2 linked regions of the Salinigranum rubrum genome follow. The main gene of each other region encodes a partner of the protein of the gene in region 2 in a complex. Links are inferred from orthologs where the notes say so. Each region holds a gene or a part of one and is shown on either strand. Other genes may lie near its edges.

Evidence for each region. The genes of interacting proteins can lie anywhere in the genome.
Region 1: the proteins of C2R22_RS02040 (region 2) and dph2 are in contact, whole or in part, in a crystal structure (PDB 6Q2D), measured with the Methanobrevibacter smithii proteins. The link is inferred for Salinigranum rubrum from one-to-one orthologs. Residues at the interface, in WP_011954157.1 of Methanobrevibacter smithii: Pro482, Asn483, Lys484, His485, Tyr553, Asp555, Glu556, Glu559, Leu560, Leu591, His592, Glu593, Asp594, Ala595, Val596, His597, Arg598, Gly599, Pro600; in WP_011954460.1 of Methanobrevibacter smithii: Met1, Met3, Tyr4, Pro28, Glu29, Gly30, Leu31, Met33, Phe58, His80, Thr124, Gln126, Ser179, Gly180, Asn181, Phe182, His183, Leu185, Tyr201, Asn202, Phe211, Ile215, Arg291, Asp295, Asp296, Gln298, Met299.

The regions. Positions count from the first base shown.
Region 1 is NZ_CP026309.1:2,076,212-2,083,055, forward strand. What follows is about bases 2,616-5,531. They hold dph2 (diphthamide biosynthesis enzyme Dph2), read right to left. Parts: upstream 4,632-5,531; coding sequence 3,600-4,631; downstream 2,616-3,599. Other genes in these bases: C2R22_RS10160 (hypothetical protein), read left to right, coding at 2,616-3,178; C2R22_RS10165 (TrmO family methyltransferase domain-containing protein), read right to left, coding at 3,184-3,570; C2R22_RS10175 (hypothetical protein), read left to right, coding at 4,789-4,983; C2R22_RS10180 (RAD55 family ATPase), read right to left, coding at 5,032-5,531. Also shown: C2R22_RS10150 (amino acid ABC transporter ATP-binding protein), read left to right, coding at 1-51; C2R22_RS10155 (TIGR00725 family protein), read left to right, coding at 438-911; more of C2R22_RS10160, read left to right, coding at 1,172-2,615; more of C2R22_RS10180, read right to left, coding at 5,532-5,658; C2R22_RS10185 (MinD/ParA family ATP-binding protein), read right to left, coding at 5,749-6,384; C2R22_RS10190 (YlbF family regulator), read right to left, coding at 6,432-6,806. UniProt on the Methanocaldococcus jannaschii protein: Catalyzes the first step of diphthamide biosynthesis, i.e. the transfer of the 3-amino-3-carboxypropyl group from S-adenosyl-L-methionine (SAM) to the C2 position of the imidazole ring of the target histidine residue in translation elongation factor 2 (EF-2).
Region 2 is NZ_CP026309.1:419,126-426,019, forward strand. What follows is about bases 2,304-5,269. They hold C2R22_RS02040 (elongation factor EF-2), read right to left. Parts: upstream 4,897-5,269; coding sequence 2,710-4,896; downstream 2,304-2,709. Other genes in these bases: C2R22_RS02035 (sensor histidine kinase), read right to left, coding at 2,304-2,544; C2R22_RS02045 (DUF5781 family protein), read left to right, coding at 5,108-5,269. Outside these bases: C2R22_RS02025 (homoserine dehydrogenase), read right to left, coding at 1-573; C2R22_RS02030 (amino acid-binding protein), read right to left, coding at 570-1,121; more of C2R22_RS02035, read right to left, coding at 1,399-2,303; more of C2R22_RS02045, read left to right, coding at 5,270-5,860; C2R22_RS02050 (hypothetical protein), read right to left, coding at 5,881-6,408; C2R22_RS02055 (30S ribosomal protein S7), read right to left, coding at 6,452-6,894. UniProt on the Methanocaldococcus jannaschii protein: Catalyzes the GTP-dependent ribosomal translocation step during translation elongation.

The DNA.
Region 1 (6,844 bases), 1.7 Mb from region 2 along the record:
CCGACGGACGAACGGACGCGCAAGTTCATCTCCGGGGAACTGGTCTACTGAGACCGGGCGAGGGACGCGACGGGTCACCCGGACCGCTCGTCGACCGTCGGCACGAGGCCGACCGGGTCGTTCCCGCCGCTCTCGCCGCCGCTCGGGTCGTCACGACGACGTTCGTGTGGACGTTCTGGGAGAAAGATATTTACTCTCAGCCGATATATAGGAAACACCATGCCATCCGAGCAGCGTCGGACGGCACACTTCGGACAGATGTCCGAAGCCCTGCGGACGCTCGGTGTCGGCGTCGACGACGACGTGGCGCCGCGGCCCGCCTGACTCAAGTGCGGGCGGCACGTCCGGGGAGGCGTGCGACCGACATCGACAACGGGGGGAGAGCCGCCGTCGAAGACCGCGAGAACACCGATAGCGACCGCTGGGGACGGACACCGATGCGCGTGAGCGTCGTCGGCGGGAGCGACGTCGACGCCGCGACCGAGGAGGTCGCGCGGGCGCTCGGCCGCCGACTGGCCGGACGCGGCCACACCGTCGTCTGTGGCGGTCTCGGCGGCGTCATGCGGGCCGTGTGTGAGGGCGCCGTCAGTGCCGACGGACACACCCTCGGCATCCTGCCCGGCGAGCGGGTCGAAGAGGCGAACGACTTCGTCGAGACGGCGGTCGCAACGGGGATGGGTCACGCGCGCAACGCGCTCGTCGTGATGAACGGCGACGCGGTCGTGGCCGTCGCCGGCAGCGGCGGAACGCTCTCCGAGATCGGGTTCGCGTTCGTCTTCGGCAGGCCCGTCGCGGGGCTCGGGACGCACGCGGTCGACGGTGTCCACGCCTGCGAGACACCCGCCGAAGCGGTCGACTACGTCGAGCAGGCGTCGAGCGGACGGGAGGGACGCGGGGGACGCGAACCGTAGCCCGGTCGTGAGCGGCGCGCGCGAGTCGCGGATTGCGCGCGCGGGCTACACACCCCCACGAACCGACCCTTTCAACCGGTCGCGGGCGGCCCTCGAGAGCCCGATGTCAGCCACACGTCTGACAGCCGTCAGACACATTCGTTCACGGGTTCGTGACATATCCGTGTAGGTCAGAACATGTTTTGGTTCCGAAGCGACACCGAAGGAGCACACGGGCTGTCGTGGATGCGTCCGCTGCGTCACGACGGCACGATACGCTCATGAACCGAACCCGTCACGTCCTCGCCGTCGTCGGACTCGTGCTGGCACTCCTGTTCGCCCCCGTCGCGTCCGGACCCGTCGGTGCGGCGACGACAGCGACACCCGCGAACGAGACGGAGACGGCCGGCGCAGCGACGACGGCACAGCAGCAGGAGGCGTCGACTAATTCGACCGTCTCACTCGTCGAGACGAACGTGACGGACGGGTCGAGCTTCGAGTACGAACTCGGCGCGTACGACCGAATCGAGAACTTCAGCGTCGAGTTGACCGGCTCCGTGACGCGCGAGGACGACGTCGACAGCGGGACCGTCACGAGCGACGGCGAGGCCCTTCCCGTCTCCATCGCGGGGACGATGGAGCCCACGGGACCGGCGGGCGGGGAGCCCGAACTGACCCTGACGGCGGAGACCCGAACGGTGTCGAGTGAGTTCGGCGGGGGCGACGAGACGGTCGGCCTCTACGGTCGATGGGACTCCGAGATACGCATCACCCAGCCCCCGTCGACCATCGGTTCGGTCCGTACGTACCACAGCACGAGCGGTGGGTCCGGCGCGGTGGTGGACGTCTACATCGTCGAGGAGGGACCCGACAGAACGTACGGTGAAGGGACGCTAGTCAGAGAGGGTTGGGAAGTTCCGAACCGCGAGGGGTGGCAGACCATCGACATTGACGAGTACGCCACCAACAGTTCGACGATCACCGTCGAGTTCGTCACGGTCGAGCCGATCAACTCGTCGTTCGAGACGTCGGTCGACAGCCGGCAGTGGGACAGCCAGACACGGGCGTCGTGGAGTGGAAACCTCCTGTCCAAGCCGCTCCCGCTAGAGGTGGTCTCCGCTGGACCGAGAGACGTCTCCGTGACGGCCGACGACGGGACGAACGTGTCGTTCGGGAGCTTCGGGACCGACGAGACGTCGAAGACCCAGCCCCTCGACCTCTCGACGAACGCGACGGAACTGACCGTGAACTACACCGGTGACAACACGATCGAGTGGTCGCTGGCGTACACGGAGCGAACCGGGTCGGTGAACCCTTCGGTCTCGGTGAACGGGAACCGGCTGAACGCCTCCCGGACGCTCGCCGACGGGGAGACGGTCTCGTTCACACCTGACCCGTCGTGGGTCCGAGAGGGGACGAACACGGTCGCTGTCGACCTCGACGAGTCGGCCCTGTCGGACGACGCGCCGGCCCCAGCGGTCGACCTTCGGTACACCCACGACGTCGTGGTCGAACCGACTCCCACGCCGTCTGCCACACCGTCACCCACTCCGGAACTGGACGACTCGGACGACAGTGACGGCGGCGGAGGCGGCGGTGGAGGCGGCGCACCAGCACCCAATGACGACGAGGACGACGACGGTGATGACGGCGATGACGGCGACAACGACGACGACAGCGATAACGACGCGGTCGACGTGAGCGACGAGGAGGACGACGGTGACGACGGAAGTAGCGGCGGGGGCGGCGGAGGCGCGGGGAGCAGTGGCGGGGGCGGGAGCGGCGCGAGCCTCGTTGACGACGATACCACGGACGCGTCCGCCGCCTCGGCGACGGCAACCGCCACGCCGACACCCGAGGCCGCTGCGACGGCGACTCAGGCGTCGACCCGCACCCCCGCGGGGACAGTCGTGACCGACGTCTCCTTCGAGCCGAGCCGCATCTCGACGAACGTGCAGGCCGTCGTCGTAGTGACGGTGCGGAACCCGCAGACGGTCTCGGACACGCACCCGGTCGAACTCGAACTGGAGGGCCAGCTCGTCAAGACTCAGGACGTCACCGTGCCCGCGGAGAGTACCGCCAGCGTCCAGTTCGCCTTCGAGTTCGCGAACCCCGGAACGTACACCGCGCGGGTCGACGACGAGACGGCCACCGTCACCGTCGTCGAACCCGAAGAGGGAACGCCGACGGCGGCGTCGACGTCGACGCAGTTCCCCGGATTCACGCCTCTCACGGTTGTCCTCGCCGTGTGCGTCCTGTCGGCGCTCGCGTGGCGTCGCCGTGACTGAGGCTCTCAGTCGACCCGTTCGCGGAGCGAGGCCTTCAGGTCGATCACCGGCGATCCGTCCGCCATGTCGACGCCTCGAACCGAAAGACGTCGAGCGTCGAGGTCGACGTCGACGACGCGACACTCCGTGAGACAGACCGGGTTCGGCCGCGCGGGCGACCGCGAGGTGAAGACACCTCGGGAGGGGTCGCGGTCGAGCGTCAGCACCGAGCGGTCGGCGCGGTCGGCCCACCACACGACGACGACCGACTCGGCGTCGAATCCCGAGAGGCCCGCGGCGTACGCCTCGTCGACGTGGACGACGCCCGCGCTGTCCTCGTGGAACCCCTGTGAGGGGGCGTCGCTGGTCGTTTCGAACGGCGTCGACACCGTGCCGATAGGCTCACACTGCATACGCCCGCTGTGTCGCGGGAGGACAAAAGTCACCAGGTGCCGTGGAAGGTGTCGAACGAGAGCTCTTCGAGGGGTTTGTTCCCGACGGCGATCTCGTACTCGCCGGGGGTGAGCATCGGCTTGTGGAAGCGCGGGCCGTCGTCGGTCGTGATGCGCGGACAGCCGGTGTTGACGAACGCGTCGAAGTCGAAGTTGCGGAGGCGGTCCGGGGTGACCTCGTCCATCGTCACGAGATAGGCGTCGTCGTTCTCCGAGAGGATCTTCTCGGCCTGTTCCCACCGGCCCTGTCCGATCTTCGTACAGAAGATGACGCCCCACGTCCGCGCGTCCATCGCGCGGTGGACGGCCCCGAAGCGCTGTTTCATGAACTTCTCCGTGTCGGCGATGGTCACGACGTTGTTGACCGGGTCGGCGATGACGACGGTCTTCTCGGGATGCTCCATCGCCAGCCCCAGCGGGTGGAACTTCCCGCCGCCGACGTACAGCACCTGGTCGGCCGGGAGGTCGGCGGAGGCGTAGTTACAGCCGAGCACCTGCCCCTCGTGGGTGAGCCGTTCGTCGCCTCTCCGCGTCTGGACCTCGTAGCCCCGCTCTTCGAGCCAGTCGACCATCTCGCCGAAGCGGTTCATGTGCTGGGCGGTGGTGACGAGGCCGACTTCCCCCTCTTGGAGTTCGTCGACCGCGTCTTCGAGGATGGGGAAGGGATCGACGTTCGAGAAGAGGGGTACGTAGATGATCTTCTCCGATTCCTTCATCGGCGAGTGGCCGAAGTGGACGAACACGTCCGACCGGCGCATCAAGAAGGTGTCGAGGTCGCAGGCACCGTAGCAGGGCTGTCCCGATATCATGAACGTCACGTCCTCCGTGAGCGCGCGGAGGTCGTCGGCGACAGCCGGGGCGCGCCGTTTGAGACCCTCGGGGAACTGGAGCCCGACCGTCGTCGCGTCGCGCTCCTCGATGGCGTCGACGATGCGGTCGAGTTCGTAGTCCCACTCCCGGTCGTGCTTCAGGGCCATCCCCGTCTTTCGGAGGTCACCCTCGGAGTAGGCGTCGTTGCTCATTGTGAGCTATTGCGTGTCGACTCGTTTAACGTCGGCGTTTCGCGTCACGCGGTCGACGGTCTCGACCCTCACCGACCGACTCGCCGGGGGTCGCCCGTCGTGCGTCGCCTCCACACTCGCGTGATGTCGTTAAGTGTTGACGCGACGACGAGAAGCTATGGCAACGGAGACCATCGACTGCCCCGAGTGCGGTGCGACGATCGAATCGCTCGACGAGATGGACGCGGAGGAGGTGCCCGAGATAGAGACGCGGTCCCGCGGCGGCATCGGCTACGGCGAGGCCACGCGGAACCTCTACCTCTGTAAGAGCTGTCGGAAACCGCTCGGAATCGGCAGACGCGGGAACGAGTAGCGCCGACCCGCACACCGTTACGGGATTACTCTTCGCCGACGACTCCCGTCAGGCGATGTCGCGGCTCGTGTCGACGTCGACCTCTTCGGTGAGGCGGAGTTTGATCGTCTCGTCGAGCGCGCGCCCGCCGCGGAACTTCGGAATCGCCAGCCGGTTCTCGATTTCGGAGCCCTTGACGTTCGTTTCGAGGTCGAAGACGATGTCGGCCATGTGCTCCGTGAGTCCGCGGTTCGCCGGCGTCGCGTCCGTCTTCATCCCGTGGAGGACGGTGACTCCCCCGGTGTTTATCATGTGCGTCTGAACCTCGTTGAGGAACATCCGGTACCGCGAGGGTTCGACCCGTTCGAGCACGTCGACGATGTCGATGATGAGGTTCGCTTCGTCGGGCAGCCCCCGGATGAGCCGGTGGGCCTGGTCGACGGGGCCGTCGCCGTCGACGTCGCGGACCGTCGGGTTGCCCGTCTGCACCGACGAACGGTCGAGCGCGTCCCTGACCGCCTCCACCGACCGGGCCGTCGTCAGATAGAGCGTCCCGCGGGCCGCCGTCAGTTCGTAGAGGATCAACTCCGACTGACTCGCCGGCCGCGCGCCGAGGAAGACGATGCTTCCTGCCGGTAAGCCGCCGTCGAGTTGCCTGTCGAGGACGGTGATACCGGTGGGAAGCCGTTTCGACATGGGCGGGTGTTCCGCGTGGGCACACATATGGGTTGTCCCCGGAATCTCTGTGTTGATATTCGGAATCGTTCACTGCTGCTTTTAACCATCTCATGGCCGTTTCTGACGCATTGTCTGCGTTTGGAGAGTATCAGATTCGAGCGCTTCGACCACGTCCGCGTACGCGGCTTGCACGGGATTAGCGTCGAGGACGGGTCCGGGGGCGTCCGGCACCGTCCCGAGGACCGGACAGTCGAAAAGCGCCTCGACGCCGGGCGGTGTCACGCGCGTCCGCGTCAGCACCACTCCCTCGACGTGACAGCCGAGCGCCCGCGCCATCGCGCCGGTCTTCGTCGCGTCGCGCAGTGCGGGCGCACAGGCGGTCGAGACGAGGACGACCCGCGTCGCCGCCGCGAGCGGAGCGGCCGCATCCGGCCCTGCGCCACCCGGACAGTCGACGACGACCCGGGCGTCCGTCCGGTTCGCGACTCCGTCGAGGATGGTCGTCACGGCGGCGTCGCGAGTCGTCGGCGACGGCGCGGGGAGGACCGACAGGCCGTCGTCGACCCGCTGCGGCTCAGCCCCGGGGGCGGCCATCGGTTCGCGGTCGACGCCGGCCATCGCGTGGAGGTTCGGCATGTCCCGGTCGGTGTCGACGACGACCGTCTCCCCGTCGAGGGCGCGGCCGAGTCCGAGGGCCGTCGTCGTCTTTCCGCATCCGCCCTTCCCGCCTGCGACTGCGAGCATGGCTACCGCTGGCTGCCCGATGGTATTTGAACCTCAGGACGCAGCGTTCAGTCCTGACAGCAGCCGCCGGCCTCGCCGCCGAAATCGACCGCGAGCGGCTCGGAGATGGCCTCGTTGACGGCTTCGAGCCGCTCTTGGAGTGCCGCTTGCGCCTCCAGATACTCGGCCATCACCGGCAGGCCGTGTAGCTCCTGCTGTTTGGACTGCAGCTTCTGCATGCCCTCCTGCGTCGCGTTGCCCGTCTGGCGGGCGAGCATGAACTCCTCGCGAAGTTGGTTGAACTCGCGGATGTGCGCCTGCGCCTCGTCGTCGGCCTCGACGGCCTGCTTCGCCTCCTCGAAACGCTGGTACTCGTCGGTTTCGGCGATAGCCGAACCGAGGTCACGACCCATCCGTTCGAGGCTCGTCGTCTCGACGCTCATGTACCCGCTTGGGAGAGCACGTAGTTGAATTTGCCGAC
Region 2 (6,894 bases):
CGCGACTCCCAGGTCCTGGGCCTCCGCGAGGACGTGCTCGTACCCCAATCCTTCGGCGGCCATCCGCGACAGGACGAAGTTCGCCGTCCCGTTGAGGACGCCGCGGGCGGTGGAGATGTGGCCCGGGCCGTAGTCGGCGACGGTCGAGAGGACGGGCATGGCCCCGCCGACGGTCGCTTCGAACAGCACGTCGCCGGCGCTATCTTCTTCCGCCCTTCGGAGGTCCGCGTACCGTTCCGCCACCGGGCCCTTGTTCGCGAGCACGACGTGGCGGTCGCGTTCGAGCGCGGCCAGACAGTGTGAGAAGCCCGGTTCGGCGTCGCCGAGCGTCGTCGGCGTCGCTTCGACGAGCACGTCGTAGTCGGCTGCGAGCACGTCGTCGGGGTCGTCGTCGCCGACAGCACCATCGCGACTTTTTCGCTCCAGCGCGCGCTCGCCGTCGATCCCTCCGGCGTCGACGACGCCAGAGGAGGAGTCGGCGAACCCGACCACGCGGTGGCCGTACTCGGCGGCGAGTTCGACGACGCTTCCCCCGACGGCGCCCGCCCCGAGGACCGCGAGTCGCAGACTCATTTCGCCCCCTCCGTGAGCGGTTCGATGACGTGGAGTTCCTTTTCGGCTGCGATAGTCCGGAGTGATTCGAGTGCCGCCTCGGTCTGTCCCGGGCGCGTCGCCAGTCGAAGCCGTGCGCTCGACGGTTCGTCGGTCCCTTCGGGCGCCGAGAGCGAGAGGTCAGACAGCGATGCCGCGGCGGACTCCTCGATGCGGTGGAGCGTGTCCGAGAGGTCCGTGTCGACGAGATGGCCCACGAGGAGGATGCTCAGTTCCTCCCCGTAGCGCTCGGCACCCGCCTGGATGACGTTGATCCCCTCGCCTCTGAGTGCGTCGACGATGCCCTCGAACCGGTCGGGCGGACACTCGAGGTCGACCTCGACGGGAATCCTCCCTCGTGGGGTGATGTTCCCCCGTTCGTGGAAGATCGAGAGGAGGTTCCCGCCGTTGTCCGCGATGGGCTTGAGCGCCGCGAGCAACTGCCCCGGTTCGTCGGCGAGTTCCAGGCGGACGGTGTACGCCTGCGGGCGCTCGCCGCCGTCGGTCTCCGTCTGACCGTCCTGGGGCACGGCAGTCTCTCCTGCTTCGCTCGCAGTGTCGGTCACCGTCGCCCACCCCCTTCGACAGGGGACGGCACCCCCCTGTTGTCCTCGGCAGGGAGCCCGCCAGTCGTCGCTCCGTGCCGATGCGTTTCGGGGAGTACGTGCCCGTTCGCATTGTGAGAAGGTGTTCTGTGTCGCGGTATAAGCCTCCGTCGGTTGTGGACCGCCGCCTTCACGCGGCAGGTGCGTCCTTGGTGCGCTCTCGACGTGCCGTCGCGTCGCCTACATGTCTCCGTCGCGTCGCCTACGCTGTCGGGCCGGCCGCCCGTCGGTGCGACAGCGTCACTACTGTCCCCTCCGCTTCCTCGTCGAACCGCAGGCGGCCGCCGTTCGCCTCGGCGGCCGACCGCGCGAGCCACAGTCCCAGCCCGCTCGCGTGGGTCAACGGCGTGATGTCGGTCTCGCCCCCGACGACCGCCGCCTCGTGGTCGGGGACGCCCTCGCCGGCGTCGCGGACGTGCGTGTGTACCCACTCGTCGTCGGCCGTCACCGTCACCTCGACGGGCGGCTTTCCGTGCTCGAACGCGTTCTCGACGAGTTCTCCCAGCGCCGTCCGGTAGCAGTCGTCCGCCCACACCCACACCCCGTCCGGGACCGAGACGCCGACGGTCGCTCCGGCGTCTCCAGTGACCTCCGCGACCGCTCCGTCGACCATCGTCCTCACGTCGTGGGGATGCTCGACGCGTCGCTCGCGCTCGAACAGGTCGATGATCGTCTTCGCCTTGTCGGCGAGCCCTCCCACGGTTCGTGCCCGTTCGGCGACGACGCGTGCGGACTTTTCCAGACTGGGGTCGTCCACCTCCTGTTCGAGCCGCTCCCCGTGCCCGACCAGAATCGTCGACTCGTTGCGGAGGTTGTGTCGGAGCGCGCGGTTCAACACGGCCAGCTTTCGCTGTTCGTCGGCGAGTTGTTCCGCCCGCACGCGTCGAGCGTCGTGGACGCCGATGATGACGTGCGCGGCGGTGCTGATGGCGAGGATGTTGCCGGCGGTCAGCGCGCTCTCGACCCCGCCGGCGCCGAACACGACCGGGCCCTGGACCATCCCGTGGAGCCACAGGACGACCCCGAGGACGACCACGCCGAGGAGGTTCCACACCGCGATGCGGACGGCGTTCGCCGTCGAGAACTCGCTCCGATAGAGGAGGTACCCCGAGACGGCCAGGCCGAGACAGACGAGCGAGCCGAAGACGGAGAGCGCGACGCTGAACGGGGGCTGGCCGCCGACGAACAGCGGTGCGATGTTCGGGCTCAACAGGACGACGCCCGTGACGGAGACGGCGACGCTCGCTCCCATCCGTGCCGCTCGCGACCGGCGCCTCGTCACGGCCGTCGTCTCGTCGTCGAACGTCGACGACAGCCGTCTGTCGATCCGTGTGAGAACCTGATTCATTCGATATCAGTACAGTCGATTTCGGAATAATAACGTTCCGTCGAGAGTATCACGCGTAATACTCTCGGAGTCCGAACGGTCGACACACGCGCCGGCCGCCGCGAGAGGAGAGTCGCAACCGAGACGTCGAAATCGAGAACCGCGTGGCCGGGGAGCGGACCTCGGTTAGATGTAGTCGACCGACGGCGGCAGTTCGAGCTTCATGCCCTTCCGCTCGCGGATCTCCGTGATCTTCTCCGTCTGGAGGTTGTCGGCCAGCACGCGGAAGCCGGCGTTCTCCGTGTTCCAGGAGGCGCGGCCTTCGGTCGCCGAGCGGATGTCGCTGGAGAAGCCGATCATCTCCTCGACGGGCGCGATGCCCTCGATGACCATGAGGTCGCCCTCCTGGTACATGTCGTCGACGCGGCCGCGTCGACCCTGAATCTCACCCGAGGCCGAGCCCATGTACTCCGAGGGGACGTCGATGCGGACGTCCTGGATGGGTTCGAGCAGCTTCACCTGACCGTCGATGAGCGACCGGTGGACGGCCTCGCGGACGGCGGGGATGACCTGCGCGGGACCGCGGTGGATGGTGTCCTCGTGGAGCCGCGCGTCGTGGAGGCGAAGGAGCGCACCCTGGACCGGTTCGCCGGCGAGCGGGCCGTCCTCGAGCGCCTCTTCCATCCCCTCGATGACGAGTTCCATCGTCTCGTTGAGGTGCTGGATACCCTTCGTGTCGTCGATGAGGATGTTCGTCCCGAACATGTGCTCGACGTCCTGGGACGTGTCCTTGTCCATGCCGAGCTCCTGCAGCGCCTCGCGGCGCTCCAGTTCGGGCATGTCCATCGCGACGTCGCCGAGCTTGATGGCGTCGACGATGTCTTCGGAGAGCGGCTCGACGGTGATGTAGAACTTGTTGTGGCGGTTCGGCGAGACGCCCTCGACCTCGCGGGACTCCTGGGTGGGGGCCTCGCGGTAGACGACGATGGGCTCACCGGTGTTGACCGGGATGCCCTGGTTCTTCTGGATGCGCTGGGTGATGACTTCGAGGTGGAGTTCGCCCTGCCCGGAGATGAGGTGCTCGCCGGTGTCCTCGTTGATCTCGACCCTGATAGTCGGGTCCTCCTTCGCGACCTGCTGGAGCGTCTGAATCAGCTTGGGAAGGTCGTCCATCCGGGTCGCCTCGACGCTCTTCGTGATGACCGGCTCGGAGATGTGTTCGATGGACTCGAACGGCGTCATCTCCACCGACGAGACGGTAGAACCGGCGATGGCGTCGCGCAGGCCAGTCACGGCCGCGATGTTCCCGGCGGGGACGCCGCGGTCGAGTTCCTCGCGCTCGCCGCCCATGAACACGCCGACCGACTGGACGCGGTTCTTGCCCGCCGTTCCCGACACGTAGAGCTCCTGGCCCTTGCGGATGGTGCCGGAGAACACGCGTCCCGTGGCGATTTCGCCCGCGTGGGGGTCCATCGAGATGTCCGTCGCCATGAAGACGACGTCGCCGTCGTCGTCGACCTCCCGCATCTGCCGGGCGAGTTCGGACTCGTCGTCGCCGCGCCAGATGGTCGGGATACGACGAGGCTGTGCTTCGAGCGGGTTCGGGAAGTGCTCGGCGACCATGTCGAGCACCACGTCCGAGAGCGGCGACTGCTCGTGCAGTTCCTTCCGCTGGTCGTTGCGCTCCATCTCGATGACTTCCGAGAAGCCGACGCCGGTCTCGGCCATCGAGGGGGCGGAGACGCCCCACTTGTAGAGAGCCGAACCGAACGCGACGGTGCCGTCCTCGACGGAGACGGTCCAGTCGCGGTCCTCGTAATCCTGGGTCATCCCGCGGATGAGCTCGTTGACGTCCGCGATGACGTCGAGGAGCCGCTCTTGCATCTCCTTGGGACCCTCCTGGAGCTCGTTGATGAGGCGGTCGACCTTGTTGATGAACAGCGCCGGCTTGACGCCCTCGCGCAGCGCCTGTCGGACGACCGTCTCGGTCTGCGGCATCGCGCCCTCGACGGCGTCGACGACGACGAGCGCGCCGTCGACGGCGCGCATCGCCCGTGTCACGTCACCGCCGAAGTCGACGTGGCCCGGCGTGTCGATGAGGTTGATGAGGTGGTTCTTGTCGTTCCACTCGTGGGTCATCGAGACGTTCGCCGCGTCGATGGTGATGCCGCGTTCCTGTTCGTCCTCCTTCGTGTCCATCGCGAGCTGCTGCCCGGCGGTCTCGTCGGAGATCATGCCGGCGCCCGCGAGGAGGTTGTCGGAGAGCGTCGTTTTCCCGTGGTCGACGTGCGCAGCGATGGCGATGTTCCGGATCTGCTCCGGCTTGTCCATCAGTTTCTCGCACTCTTGTACGATTTTCTTTCGTCGGCCCATTACCGAGTCTTACCGAAAGGAGGGACAAAAGGGTAGTGTTTTGCCGGGGCCGAAATCGAGGGTCTGGAGCCACGTTGCGGGCGTGTGACGGTGTTTAGCATGCCCCTCGGTGGGTCCGCCCGACGCGCTGTCGCCGTCGCCGGACGCCCACCACATCGCCCGACGACGGGGCAGAAGAATCATACACCCTCGCGCCCTGATACCAGCACGCATGGACATTCGAGTGCTCGGGTCCGGGCCACCGGACCCCTTTCTGAGTGCGGCCGATCTGTTCGAGACCGAGTTCTCGCTCGACCTCCCCGTCAGAGTCCACGTCCGAGAGGACCCCGACGAGCGGACCTGGGCGGGCCACTACCCCGACCACCACGTCCTCAACATCTCCCGACAGGCGGCGACCAGCGCGATGGCGCGCGAACTGGCCTTACACGAACTCGCTCACATGGCGCGCTACGAGGAGTCTCACCCCTCCCACGTCCAAAAGACCGAGGAGGCGCTCTTTCTCGCGCTCGCGGGTCGGTCGGTCGAGCGACGGAAGCTCGCACACTGCTACCAGATCGCGAACCACATGAAGGACATCTACGCCGACGACCTCACGCTCTCGGTCGCGCCCGCGGAGAAGCTCGTCTGCTTCTTCGAGTCCCAGCTCGCGGCGGCGGTGTCGGACCGCCCGCCGGCCCCGCGCCCCGACTCCAGACGCATCTCCCCCGCTGCCGACCCCGAGATCACCGCCGTCAACGCCGCGTTCGCGCTCGCACTGTGTGAGCGCCACGACCTCCTCACATCCGACCACCGCCTCTACGACCTCGCCCACGCCGCCGCCGACGACGCGCCGCAGGTCGGATTGGAGCGGTTCAAATCGCACTTCGCCTCGCTCGTGGACGACCCGACCGAGAGCGACTACCGGAAGGCGCTGGTCGACGTCACGCGCGAGTACTGTATTCGGGAGCAGCAGGCGGCCGACTGAGCCGGGCGCTAAAGTGCGCCTCACGACCCGCGTCGCTGTCTCCCGATGTGGCCTCCAACGCCGCCGAGTGCGCCGAAGATTGTGCCGACGACGAACCCGGTTCCACCGCTGAGGACCCCCACCGTGCGCATGGCCCCGAAAAAGTCCACGTCCTGTCCATGTGTCGGCGTCATTCCCAGTACCAGTACTAGCGCGATGAAGCCGACCACTACGCTCACGAGCACTACACCGAGGGCCGCTGCGAAGCCTCCGAGGATCGCACCTCGCCGTTGACCGGTCTCCTGGAGATACCCGGTGGTCGCGCCGCCGACCACGGCACACAGTGTCAGCGGGACCGCGAACACCCACGTCGGGAGCCAATTTCCCACGACAGATGCCGTCACGAACCCGAGGGCCGGGAGCACGAGGAGGGTCAGGAAGCCCAGCACGACCGTGACGACTGTCCCGGCGACGACCCCGGCGGCCTCCCTCCGTAGAGACATGGTGCGAAGACTCCCCACACGCGTAAAAGTACACGGTCCGGTGTCCTGAGACTCGTCCGTCGGCACCGCTCACGACGCCGGAGAGAAAAACGAAAAGACGAGACAGACGTTAGCGGGCGGCGGCGGCGACGCGCTCGCGCTCTTCCTTCTGGCTGATGGCGTACGACTGCATGTCGTAGTCGGCTGCGCCGATCAACACGGAGGCGAGCGCTTCGGCGGCGCTCTGTTTCGACTTGTACGAGCCGCGCTGGGTGCCTTCGGCGATGAACTTCAGCGCCTGGTCCACCCGTCGTTGCGGGGCGACGTCGACGGCCTGCGGGACCGAGATCCCACCGTACTTCAGGCGGACGGTCTCCTCGCGGGGAGCGGCGTTCTGGATGGCGGTCACGAGCACCTGCACCGGGTTCTCCTCGGTGCGCTCGTGGACGATCTCGAACGCCTCGCGGACGATGTTCATCGTCTTCTGCTTGTGCCCCGTGTTGTCTTCGGACTGCATCAGGCGGTTGATGAGCCGCTCGACGATGCTGATCTCCGACTTCTTGAACTGCTTGG